DNA from 2 places in the Yimella sp. NH-Cas1 genome. Region 1 is predicted to be linked to the other one. Evidence: predicted binding sites of a transcription regulator. Region 1 holds the regulator's gene; the other holds the start of a gene.
The links. The regulator LexA, encoded in region 1, represses DNA repair genes until DNA is damaged. The targets are predictions, from matches to a motif close to TCGAACANNTGTTCGA.

Region 1 (6,579 bases):
CCTGCGCGTTGCGGTAACCGTTCTTCTCACCGAGCTCGATGACATCGGCCCACGCCTTGGTCGCGGCGCGGTGGATGTCGGCGTCCATCGTGTCGAGCGTGCGCACCTGGTCGTTGGCGGCCTGGTGCTTGCGCATGACCTTCTTGTGCGCCTCGGCGTTGCGGGCGTAGCCGGCGTAGGAACCGACGACACCGGCGATCTCGGCAGACCGCTTGTAGGCCGCGCCGGTGAGCAGCGAGGTGATGGCAGCGGCGAGGCTGCGGCCACCCTCGGACTCGTAGCCGTGGCCGGTGGCCATCAGCAGCGCACCGAGGTTGGCGTAACCGATGCCGAGCTGGCGGTAGTCGACGGTGGTCTTGCCGATCGCCTCGGTCGGGAAGTCGGCGAAGCAGATGGAGATGTCCATCGCGGTGATGACCATCTCGACGACCTTCTGGAAGGTCGGCACGTCGAAGGTGTCGTCTTCCTTCAGGAACTTCAGCAGGTTGAGGCTCGCGAGGTTGCAGGAGGAGTTGTCGAGCGACATGTACTCCGAGCACGGGTTGGACGCGGTGATGCGCCCCGACTCGGGGTTGGTGTGCCACGCGTTGATGGTGTCGTCGTACTGCACACCCGGGTCGGCGCACTCCCACGCGGCCTTGTTGATCTTGTCGAACAGCTCGCGGGCGTCGACTTCCTCGATGACCTCACCGGTGCCGCGGGCACGCAGACCGAACGGCTTACCGTCCTCGACCGCACGCATGAACTCGTCGCTGACCCGGACGGAGTTGTTGGCGTTCTGGTACTGGACCGAGTGGATGTCCTTGCCGCCGAGGTCCATGTCGAAACCGGCGTCGCGCAGCGCACGGATCTTGTCCTCCTCGCGCGCCTTGGTCTCGATGAATTCCTCGATGTCGGGGTGGTCGACGTCGAGCACGACCATCTTCGCCGCGCGGCGGGTGGCGCCACCGGACTTGATGGTGCCGGCGGAGGCGTCGGCGCCACGCATGAAGCTGACCGGGCCGCTGGCGGTGCCGCCGCTGGACAACAACTCCTTGGAGGAACGGATCCGCGAGAGGTTCAGGCCGGCACCGGAGCCGCCCTTGAAGATGAAGCCCTCCTCCTTGTACCAGTTGAGAATCGAGTCCATCGAGTCGTCGACGGCGAGGATGAAGCACGCCGAGACCTGCTGGGGGCTCTTGGTGCCGACGTTGAACCACACCGGGGAGTTGAAGCTGAAAACCTGGTGCAGCAGCGACCAGGTGAGCTCGTGCTCGAACAGCGTCGCGTCGTCGTCGGTGGCGAAGTAGCCGAACTCCTTGCCGGCCTTGACGTAGGTCAGCACGACACGGTCGATGAGCTGCTTGAGGCTGGTCTCACGGGCCTCGGTGCCAAGTGCGCCGCGGAAGTACTTCGTGGTGACGATCGTGGACGCGTTCAGCGACCAGAAGTCGGGGAACTCCACGCCACGCTGCTCGAAGATCGTCTCGCCGGTCTTCCAGTTCTGCTGAACGACGTCGCGACGCTCCCAGGTGACCTCGTCATAGGGATGCACGCCCGGGGTGGTGAAGATGCGTTCCACCTTCACACCCTTGCCGCTCTTGCGCGTGCGCGAGCGTGCGTTGGTCGTCTCCGTCATGATGCTCCTCCGTGGGCTTCTCGGTGTGATGCCGGTTGTGAATCTGCGTGTGATTGCTTGGAAATCGGTGGTGCGTGTGCCAGCGGTCAGCGGTCGGTCACGGTTCGATCAGTCTGAACCCGACCACCGACAGCCTCGTCGCCTGTTCGAGCTGCGGCTTGGTGACCGGCCCCGTCGGTCGAGCTGAGATCGCGTTCGGCGCGCAACAGGGCGATGGCTGCCTCGAAGTCGTCGAGATCGTCGAACGCCTGGTAGACGGAGGCGAACCGCAGGTAGGCCACCTCGTCGAGCGTGCGCAGCGGGCCGAGAATCGCCAGTCCCACGTCGTGCGCGTCGATCTCGGCCGCGCCGCCGGAGCGGATGCTCTCCTCCACCTCCTGCGCCAGCAGGGCGAGCTGGTCCTCGGACACAGGCCGGCCCTGGCAGGCCTTGCGGACGCCCACGAGCACCTTCTGCCGGGAGAACGGTTCGCTGGCGCCGGACCGCTTGACCACCGTGAGGCCGGCGGTCTCCATGGTGGAGAACCGCTTGCCGCACGACGGGCACTGGCGACGCCGTTTGATGGAGGTGCCGTCATCACTGCTGCGGCTGTCGACGACCCGGGAGTCGTCGTGTCGGCAGAACGGGCAGTGCATGGTCACCTCCTGGTGATGATCCGGGTCGGTTCGGCTCGCAAGGGCATAGGAATGCCCGGGCCACGAGGCCTTGATCGGCCCGATTGGGGATGTTCTTGTGGATAACCGGTGAAGAAGCCCGTCATTTCTGTTGAGATCCTGGGGACCTACATGTGGACAACTTACATCGGTGTAACTACTAGATGTAGGGATGCTATTCCGTTTCGACCCCAAGATGCAAGGTGTGGATCGGAAAGTCTCTCGGCCGGTCCGGCACGTTCACCAAACGTGCTGGTCACGGCGCCGAGGCGTTCGCGACTGGTCGCGACACGCCCGCGAGGCCCCGTGACACACCCGAGCCCCGTTCCCGACGATCGGGAGACGGGGCGCGCCATGTGAGCGAAGTCGTCGTCAGCGAGGAGCCGTCAACGACTGGCCCGGGTGGACATGCAGAGTATTGAGGTCGTTCGCGAGCTGAAGGCGCACGACCGCTTCGGCGACCGGCAACTGCGGGTAGGCCTGGTGCGCAACCTCGGACAGCGTCTGCCCCGGCTGCACCACCAACTGCGTCGTCGACGGCGAGGAGGCGAACGCCCGCCCGGCACCCCAGCCCGCCGCGATCAGGGTGGTGAGCACGAGCACGGCGAGCACGCGACGGCCGCGCATGGTGAGCCGAACCTCGTCCCGGTCGACTCGTGCGACCGGCTGGTTCGACGGCACGAGGGTCAGGTGACGCCGGCGCTGCAGTGTGCGGACCACACGCGGCTGATCCCAGTGAGCAACTGCACTCATGATGTTCTCCGTCCCTGGCGCGAGGCGCCGGATCAAGTTCTCCTTCGCACACGTGTGCGATAGAACGTCTGTACGATGTATAGCACGACTGTTCGAATGATGCGAGACACGCCTCGTACAAATGTTTGAAAACTGTGTCCGAGCCGCATAGCCTCTTTCCATGCTCCGCAGCCTGGCACCGACCACCGACAACCTCCCTCGAAGAGCGCTACACGGCTCGCCGACAGCGGCTTCATCGGTCGTCCAGGATGCATCACCCCGGGCATGCAGGGCCGTACCGATCGACCCGCCCGCACCACCTCACCGACGGCATGACGAAGGACGCAGACGACATGGCCAAGATCCACCAGCTGCCCGACGACGAGGGCGGCGTAGCGCTGACCACCCGCCAGCGCAAGGTCCTCGAAGTGATCCGCAACTCCGTCGACCGGCGCGGCTACCCGCCGAGCATGCGGGAGATCGGTGAGGCCGTCGGCCTGACCAGCCCGAGTTCGGTGGCCCACCAACTGTCGATGCTGGAGCGCAAGGGTTATCTGCGCCGTGACCCCAACCGTCCCCGCGCGATCGAGGTCATCTCCCCCGATCACCAGCAGGACAAGCGGGGCGTGCGTGGCGGTTCCAGCGTCACCTCGAGCGACGACTCCACCATCGACGAGACCGGCGCCGGCGACCAGCGTCCGGCAGCCTCCTACGTGCCCGTCGTCGGACGCATCGCGGCCGGCGGGCCGATCCTGGCCGAAGAGGTCGTCGAAGACGTCTTCCCGTTGCCCAAGCAGATCGTCGGTGAGGGCGACCTGTTCCTGCTCAAGGTGGTCGGTGACTCGATGGTCGACGCCGCGATCTGCGACGGCGACTGGGTCGTCGTGCGCCAGCAGCCGACCGCGACCAACGGCGACATCGTCGCCGCGATGCTCGACAACGAAGCCACCGTCAAGACGTTCAAGCGTCGCGACGGCAAGGTCTGGCTGATGCCGCACAACCCGGCGTACGACCCGATCGACGGTGACCACGCGGTGATCCTCGGCAAGGTCACGGCCGTCCTGCGGCGGGTCTGATCACCGGCGTCGATCGCCGCTCGCGTCCCGGTCGACGTCACCCAGTACGTCCCACACCGCCTCCTGCAGCACCTCGCTCAGGGGGCGGTGTACGTGTCTGGTGGCCAGATGTTCCGCTCGCGACCAACCGGTGTTGACCAGCACGATCGGGATGTCGCGCTCGGCAGCACGCCGCGCGAAACGGAAGCCGGACATCACACCGAGCGAGGATCCGACCACCAGCAGCGACTTTGCCCGCTCGAGACGGTTGAAGCAATGGGCGACCAGATCCTTGGGTACCGATTCGCCGAACATCACGACGTCCGGCTTCAGCAGGTCGCTGCCACAGGTCGGGCACACCACCAGTTCGATGTCATGGATCAGCGAGGGGTCGATGTCGACGTCGCCATCCGGGCGCAGCGGCAGGTCGCGCGCCCTCTCGGCGTCCTGCGCGAACACCGGATTGCGCGTGGCGAACTGCTGCTGGATCCACTCTCGGTCGGCAAGCGCCCGGCAGTTCAGGCAGACGGCTCGCCCGAGGTTGCCGTGCAACTCGATGACATCGCGGGACCCTGCCTGCTGGGCCAGGCCGTCGACGTTCTGGGTGATCGTCGTCTCGAACAGGCCCGCCTTCTCCAGCGCGGCGAGGTGACGGTGCGCTTCGTTGGGCCGCGCCGTCCGGAACCTCTCCCATCCGACATAGGACCGGCTCCAATAGCGTTGCCGCGCAGCGACTCCGGCCCGGAACTCGCTCACGGTCATGGGCTCCACACGGCGTACCCCGTCCGGTCCGCGGTAATCGGGCAGCCCGGATTCGGTGGACAGCCCGGCCCCGGTCATGACCAACACGTCGCCCTCGCGGAGCAGGTGTGCCAGGTGGCTGCGGTCGTCCATCGGACCTTCGTTCTCCATGGGTCGGGTCTGTTCCGAGTTCGAGGCCGCGGCTCATCGAGAGCCGGCGGGCGCATCGGTTCGTACGCTATCGGGGTGGGTCACGCTGGGTTGGCTCGCGGTGATGGGCGACAGCTGTCTCCACGGCCGGACGCGCGAACACGACCGAGGCCCCTTCGCCCCTGATCCTGCCGTTGTTGCTGGTGGTGGCGCACAGGGGCCACCGCCCCGATCAGCCGCGCCGGAGGCGGTGCGGCGGTGGCCTGGATGATGCACTCGGCGCTGCTGGTCGCCATCGGTTCGGCCGTCATGGCCCTGGGCGTCAGGCAAGGATTCGCCGCAGCGTCCCTCTGCCTCATCCTCGGGCTGGCCAGAGCCCAGGCGGGCGCTCGACCGACGTCGTTCGGGCCACGCCCGAGCTGATCGGCACACCGGCGTTCCTGGACCGGTGAGGATCTGCGGCTCGCGCTGCGATTTCATGCTGAGCAGGCGGGTCGGTCGAACGGTTTGTAGGCTGGTGCGCATGATCGACGCTGCCGGCCTCCGGGTGATTCGTGCCATCGCTGACGAGGGCAGTTTCACCGCCGCGGCGTCGTCGCTCGGTTACTCCCAGCCCGCCATCTCCCAGATGGTCCGTCGCCTCGAAGAGCGCTTGGGCACTCCCCTGGTCGAACGACTGGGCCGCAACGTGCGACTCACCGAAGCCGGTGAAGTCCTGGCCCGCCACGCCGGCGCGGTCCTCGGCGCGATCAGCGCGGCCGAATCCGAGGTCGCGGCGATCGCCGGTCTCCAGTCAGGACGCGTCCGACTCATGGCCTTCCCCTCCTCGTCCTCGACGCTGGTGCCGAAGGCACTGTCGCTGGTGAAGAAGCGTTTCCCGCAGGTGCAGGTGAGCTTCGCAGAGGGTGAGCCACCGGAGTCGCTGGCGGCCCTGCGAGCCGGCGAGTGTGACGTCGCTGTGGCCTTCACCTATGACGGGCTGGAGATCAGCAGCGACCACCTCGACGACTTCGAGGTCAAGGAACTTCTGCTCGACCACGTTCGGATCGCCCTGCCGCTGGACCACCCACTTGCTTCTCAGGACAGTGTCGACCTCGCGGCTCTCGCCGAAGCGCCGTGGATCGCCGGTTGTCCGCGTTGCCGTGGACACCTGCTCTCGCTCGCAGCAGCCGCCGGGTATCGCCCGGACGTCGCGTTCGAGACCGAGGACTACGTGGCCGTTCTCGGTCTGGTCGCCGAAGGTCTGGGCGTCGCCCTGGTGCCCGATCTGATCCTGCGGTCGGCACCGAACGCACGGGTCAAGGTGCTGCCCATCGACCCGCCCTCCCACCGCACCGTGTACGCGGTGACGACCCCCGACCTGACCCGCGTACCGGCGGTCGCCGCGATGATCGACGCCCTCGTGGAAGCAGCCGGCGACTCCTCCTGCGTCGGCGACCTGGCGAAACAGCCTGTCTGACAACGCAATCGATAGCCCGTCAGCCGGAGCTGCTGACCGAGACGCCACCGTCCGTATGCGGGTGGACGAACAGCATGCCGTCCTGATCGGTGCGCAACACGGTGCATCCGGCGAGCAGTCGTAACGTCACCGGCGCCGGGTGCCCGTAGTCGTTGTCTGCGCCGACCCCGA
Region 2 (6,579 bases), 230 kb from region 1:
GCGTCGGTATCGACGAGGACCTGCTCGCGATCAGCTGCATCAACGACGACGAGGCCGATCAGCCCACCCGGTGGGCCGAGGAACGCCTGGAGCAGATCGGGGTCCAGTCGCACTGGCTCCAACTCGGCGCGCAGACCGTGGGACTGATCGACCTCGCCGGTCGTGACCCGGCGCCGGTCATCGACCATCTCCAAGTTGCGGCGCTGGGGCGGGCCGCCGTCGCGCTGTGCAGCGACGGTCTGAAGGGTTTCGCGGTCGCGCGACAGCTGGCCTCGCGGGCCGCGTCCTCGCTGCCCCGTGGCGGTCGCGAGGTGGTCGACGTCCGGGATCGTCTGCCGGAGATTCTGCTCACCGGTAGCCCGGAGGCAACCGTGCTCCTGGTCCAGGAGACGCTCGGACGTCTGAACCAGCAGCCCGACTCGACGCGCCAGATGCTGCTGGAAACCCTCGGCGCGTTGCTGCGGCACGGGGGCTCACCGACCCACGCCGCCCAGGAACTGTTCTGTCACCGCAACACCGTCATCTACCGTCTCAAGCAGATCGAGAACCTCACCGGGCGCTCGCTGACGCAGCCGCGGGATCGGCTGATGCTGTCGCTGGCCATCATCGCCTTGCGCGCCGGAGGAGACGGGGAGAGCGCACCGTCGACCGTCGGCGCCTGACGCCTGACTGCGCGGACGACCGCGCCCGTCCGGTCAATTAGGATGGCCGACGGCCTGTGGGCCGAAGCGAACGTACGAGTGTGTAGAGGGAGACATGAGCGGTCACTCCAAATGGGCGACGACCAAGCACAAGAAGGCTGCGATCGACGCCAAGCGGGGCAAGCTCTTCGCAAAGCTCATCAAGAACATCGAGGTGGCCGCGCGTCAGGGCGGCGGTGACCCTGCCGGTAACCCCACGCTGTACGACGCCATCCAGAAGGCCAAGAAGTCGTCGGTGCCCAATGACAACATCGACCGCGCCGTCAAGCGTGGTTCGGGCGCCGAGGCGGGCGCCGCCGAGTACATGAGCTTGATGTACGAGGGTTACGCACCCGGCGGAGTCGCGCTGCTCATCGAGTGCCTGACCGACAACAAGAACCGCGCCGTGGCTGAGGTGCGCACCGCGCTGCAGAAGAACGGCGGCTCGATGGCCGACTCCGGCTCGGTCGCCTTCCAGTTCCATCGCAAGGGTGTCGTCATCGTCCCGAAGGGCGACAACACCGAGGACGACCTGCTCGAGATCGTGCTCGACGCCGGCGCCGAGGAGATCAACGACCACGGCGAATCGTTCGAGATCGTCTCCGAGGCAAGCGATTTCGTTGCCGTGCGTGAGGCGCTGCAAGCGGCCGGTGTCGACTATGACTCCGCCGAGTCGTCCTGGCTGCCGACCGTCGAGGTGCCGCTCGACAAGGAAGGCGCCAAGAAGATGTTCCGCGTCATCGAGGCGCTCGAGGACTCCGACGACGTGCAGAACGTGTTCGCCAACGGTGACGTGTCGGACGAGGTGCTCGCCGAACTCGACGCCGAGGACTGATCCCGTTCCACCTCGAACTCGACCCGGCAGACTCGCTCCGCCGGGTCGGGTCGTTTCTTCCCCGATGATGGGTCGGTGCCCGGACTGCTGACCCTGATCTCTCCAATCCGTCGCGCGTGAAGGCGCAGGCGCTCCTGCACTGGCTGTGGCCGCGCGCAGAAGACGTGTGGGTGCTGACCGAGATCGGCGGCGACGAGGGGCACGGTTGATCGAGGCCGTCTGCCGCCAGGCTGGGTACTCGGTCATGTCGTCGGACGTGATCACACCGGACTCGGCTGCCGATACGACCACGCGTTCGTCACCGAAGGCTTCGTCGTCCGGCGATGCGACCTCGATCAGCCACCGCGGATCGAGGGGCACACCGATCATGCGGCGCTCGTGCTCGATGTCGATGCACCTGGCTCATCCCAGTCCGGCGCGCCTGCGTGAATCGCCCCGCCGGTACGGGTTAACGTTCCTGGAACCGAACATTTGTGCGAGGAGTGGACTGTGCGTGTACTCGGCGTCGACCCGGGGCTGACCCGGTGCGGCATCGGAGTGGTCGACGGCGGCATCGGGCAACCGGTGCGGCTCGTGGGCGTCGGCGTGATCCGTACGCCCGTCGGCGACGACCCGGCCGAGCGACTGCTCACCCTGCAGACCGAGCTCGACCAGTGGTTGTCCGACTACGAACCGGACGTGGTCGCGGTCGAGCGGGTCTTCGCCAAGGCGAACATCAAAGGGATCATGGGCACCGCGCAGGCGTCCGCCGTGCCGATGCTCGCCGCCGCACGTCGCGGGTTGCCGTTGGTGATGCACACACCCAGTGAGGTGAAGGCGTCCGTCACCGGCAACGGCCGGGCCGACAAGGCCCAGGTCACTTCGATGGTGACCCGTATCCTGCGGCTCGAGGTCGCGCCCAAACCGGCGGACGCCGCGGACGCACTCGCTCTCGCGATCTGCCATGTCTGGCGCGGGGGTGCGCAGGCACGCATTGCGAACGCCGCTGCTGCACAACGAAACTCACGACCGAAAGAGGCTCCGTTGGTCCGGGCGTCAAACAGGTACGCGCGATGATTTCTTCCATCCGCGGCAGCGTGTTGAGTGCCGGTCTCGACAATGTCGTCGTCGAGGTCGGGGGAGTGGGCCTGCTCGTTCACACCGCGCCCGCGCATGCAGCGTCAGCGCGCGTCGGCACCGAAGCGACCTTCTTCACCACGCTGGTCGTGCGCGAGGACTCCCTGACGTTGTACGGGTTCGGCGACGACTCCGAACGCAAGCTGTTCGAACTGGTCCAGACCGTCAGCGGCGTCGGTCCCCGGCTCGCACTGGCGATGCTCGCCGTGCACGCACCGGATGCCCTACGCGGGGCGATCGCCGGTGGGGATGTGCCCACGCTGATGAAGGTGCCCGGTATCGGCAAGAAGGGCGCCGAGCGCATCGTGCTGGAACTCAAGGACAAGGTCGGTGCCCTCACCGGCGGCGGATCTTCCTCGTTGCCGCAGCCGCAGGTGCCTGCCGCCGACGAGACGCAACAACAGGTCGTCGATGCGCTCGTCGGCCTCGGCTGGTCCACCAAACAGGCGCAGGACGCCGTCGCCAAGGTCACCAAGGCCGAAGGCGCCCCCACGGATGTCTCGCAACTGCTGCGAGTGACCCTTCGTAGCCTGGGCCGATGAGCGAGTACGACGACTCCTCCTACGACGCCGGCGCCCGCATCGTCGACCCCGGCGTTGCACCCGATGAACGCCACTTCGAGGCGGCACTGCGTCCGAGGCGGTTGGCGGAGTTCCCCGGCCAGCCACGGGTCAGCGAGCAACTCGGACTCGTGCTCGCGGCGGCGAAGCGTCGTGGCACGACGCCCGACCACGTCCTGCTGTCCGGTCCGCCCGGCCTCGGCAAGACCAGCCTGGCGATGATCATCGCCGCCGAACTCGAGCAGCCGATCCGCATCACCAGCGGCCCCGCCATCCAGCACGCCGGTGACCTGGCGGCGATCCTGTCCTCGCTGGCCGAGGGCGAGGTGCTCTTCCTCGACGAGATCCACCGTATGGCCCGTGCGGCCGAGGAGATGTTGTACCTGGCGATGGAGGACTTCCGCGTCGATGTCATCGTCGGCAAGGGCCCTGGCGCAACGGCGATCCCGCTCGAACTGCCGCCGTTCACGGTGGTCGGTGCGACCACCCGGGCCGGTCTGCTGCCGGCCCCGTTGCGAGACCGCTTCGGCTTCACCGGACACCTGGACTTCTACACACCCGAGGATCTCGCGGCCATCCTGCACCGCAGTGCCGGTCTGCTCGGGGTCGACGCCACCCGGCAGGGCATCGCCGAGATCGCCGGACGCTCCCGCGGCACACCCCGTATCGCCAACCGGTTGCTGCGGCGGGTGCGCGACTATGCGCAGATCCATGGCAGCGAGGTCGTCGATCAACCGTCCGCCATGGCTGCGTTGAAGCTGTTCGACGTCGACGAGAAGGGCCTTGACCGGCTCGACCGCGGCGTCCTGGAGACGTTGTGCAAGCGGTTCGGCGGGGGACCGGTCGGGCTCACGACCCTCGCGGTGGCCGTCGGCGAGGAACCCGACACCGTCGAGACGGTCGCCGAGCCGTACCTGGTGCGTGAGGGATATCTGTTGCGCACGCCGCGCGGACGTGCCGCGACGGCGCAGGCGTGGGCGCACCTCGGGCTGACGCCGCCCAAGGATGCCGGAACGTGGGCGACGCAGTTGTCGTTGCCTGAGGGTGAAGGTCGTTTCTCGGACTGAACATTCCGATCCATCCGCCGGGTATTGCTCAAACTCGGGCATGACACGCCTCACACCCGAAGTTGGGGCAGCCGCACACCTGACTTAGACTCACCCGTCGGCGTACGCGTCCGATCGCACCGGCGAAGCACAACCGTCCGGGCCGTCGCCACATCTATCGATCGCAGGGAGCACCACTCACATGCACGCACTCGTCGCCGAGACCGGCACTCAGAACTCGGGCGGCATGGTCTTGTTGCTGCTGCCGCTGGCGCTGCTCGCCGTGATGTTCTGGTTCAGCCGTCGCCGGCAGAAGCAGTTCGCGCAGGCGCAGTCGCAGATCACGGTAGGCGACGAAGTCACCACCACGTCCGGCCTGTACGGCCGACTGGTCGCCATGGACGACCAGACCGCAACGCTCGAGGTCGCCGACGGTGTCCAACTTCGTTTCGACCGCCGGGCGGTCGTGCCGCGCAGCATGGTGATTGAGGCGACCCCCGAATCCAACGACAAGAAGGCCTGAGTTCGTGGCAACCCGTGCAACCCGTGCTCGTCGTGCACCGGCTTCCAAACCGAAGCGCACGCTGATCCTGCTCTTCTTGATCATCGCCGCGCTCTTCGGCGGCATCGCGGCGACCACCGTCTGGGCCAAGCCGGCCGGACAATGGACCCCGAAGCTCGGCCTCGATCTCGAAGGTGGCCGCCAGGTCGTCCTCGAGCCGGTGCTCGGACGCGGCCAGCAGGTCAGTTCGGGCCAGGTGAACCAGGCGGTGAACATCATCCGCCAGCGCGTCGACGGCACGGGCGTCGCCGAGGCGGAGGTCAGCACCCTGGGTGACCGCAGCATCGTGGTGGCGATCCCGGGCAACCCGTCCAAGGAGATCCTCGACTCTCTCGCGCAGTCCTCCAAGCTGACGATCCGTCCGGTCATCGCCACGACCCCGCCGGTGGCGGATGCCGCTGCAACGGCGAAGCCGTCGACCAGCAGCGCGCCCTCGACTCCGTCCGGCTCGCCCTCGACCGCTCCGGCCAAGCCGAGCACGAGCGCTCCGGCCAAGCCGAGCACCTCTGCACCGGCAGCATCGACCTCTGCGAACGCTCCGTTCCCCGAGGCGTACGCCAAGGCCGCACCGAGCACTCCGGCGCCGAGCACTCCTGCGACCTCCAAGCCTGCGACCTCCAAGCCTGCGACCACGTCGAAGACCGCCGCGACTACGCCCGCTGCTCCGGCCGACCCGGTTCCCGCGCAGCCGACGCTGCCCGGTGCCGAAGACGCCGGTATTCCGGCCACGCCCAGCGACCCGCAGTGGGGCGCCAAGCCGGTCGCCGACATCTGGGTGACCAACGGGCTGGCCAAGAAGGGCACTACTTACCAGCAGTTGATGTCGCAGTTCAGCTGCCGCAACACCGACCCGAAGAAGGGCCCCACCGCGGCGAAGTTCCGTGAGATCTCCGCGCAGGCGCCCGAGGACGAGCCCTCCGTCGCGTGTGCCAAGGACGGCAACGAGGTTCTGCTGATGGGTCCGGTCGAGGTGGACGGTTCCACCATCACCGACGCTTCCTTCGGCCAGCGCACCAACCAGCAGGGCATCGCCACCGGTGAGGTCGCGGTCAACCTGGAGTTCAACGAAGAGGGCAAGAAGGCCTTCGGCGACATGACCCGTCGTCTGTCCTCCCTGCAGCAGGACCAGAACCGCTCCGCGATCAACGTCGACGGGGTCGTCATCTCCGCTCCCGGTACGAACGGCCCGATCGTCGACGGCCGCGCCGAGATCAGCGGAGGCTTCACCTCCGACAGCGCGAAGACCCTCGCCGATCAACTTAAGTTCGGCGCGCTGCCGTTCAGCTTCAAGGAACTCACCTCCGACCAGATCAGCCCGCAGCTGGGCACCGACCAGTTGCAGAAGGGACTCATCGCCGGCGCGATCGGTCTGCTCCTGGTGGTCCTCTACTCGCTGTTCCAGTACCGCGCGCTCGGCCTGGTGACCGTGGCCTCGCTGATCGTGGCCGGTCTGCTCACCTACGGCGCGGTCACCTTCCTGGGCTACGCGAACAATTTCCGTCTGACCATGGCCGGCATCACCGGCCTCATCGTCGCGATCGGTATCACCGCCGACTCCTTCATCGTCTACTTCGAACGAGTCAGGGACGAAGTCAGATCCGGAAGACCGTTGCGTGCCGCCGTCGAGACGGGTTGGGCCCGTGCCCGCCGCACGATCCTGATCTCCGACGCGATGAACTTCATCGCCGCCGCGGTGCTGTACGTGTTGTCCGAATCCAGCGTGAAGGCGTTCGCGTTCACCCTCGGTGTCACGACCCTGATCGACCTGCTGGTCGTCGTG

Region 2: ruvC (crossover junction endodeoxyribonuclease RuvC) is a predicted target of LexA. The motif match lies at 1,979-1,994, and genes of this name have one in related genera.

Annotation. Positions count from the first base shown of each region.
Region 1 is NZ_JAKSGG010000003.1:1,764,767-1,771,345, forward strand. It holds gene MF407_RS08815 (vitamin B12-dependent ribonucleotide reductase) at 1-1,618, opposite strand, end outside; gene nrdR (transcriptional regulator NrdR) at 1,705-2,253, opposite strand; gene MF407_RS08825 (LysM peptidoglycan-binding domain-containing protein) at 2,644-3,024, opposite strand; gene lexA (transcriptional repressor LexA) at 3,357-4,079, shown strand; gene MF407_RS08835 (Sir2 family NAD-dependent protein deacetylase) at 4,080-4,970, opposite strand; gene MF407_RS08840 (hypothetical protein) at 5,208-5,372, shown strand; gene MF407_RS08845 (LysR family transcriptional regulator) at 5,473-6,408, shown strand; gene MF407_RS08850 (ComEC/Rec2 family competence protein) at 6,428-6,579, opposite strand, start outside.
Region 2 is NZ_JAKSGG010000003.1:1,536,868-1,543,446, reverse strand. It holds gene MF407_RS07740 (PucR family transcriptional regulator) at 1-662, shown strand, start outside; gene MF407_RS07735 (YebC/PmpR family DNA-binding transcriptional regulator) at 757-1,515, shown strand; gene ruvC (crossover junction endodeoxyribonuclease RuvC) at 2,005-2,571, shown strand; gene ruvA (Holliday junction branch migration protein RuvA) at 2,568-3,173, shown strand; gene ruvB (Holliday junction branch migration DNA helicase RuvB) at 3,170-4,258, shown strand; gene yajC (preprotein translocase subunit YajC) at 4,440-4,760, shown strand; gene secD (protein translocase subunit SecD) at 4,765-6,579, shown strand, end outside.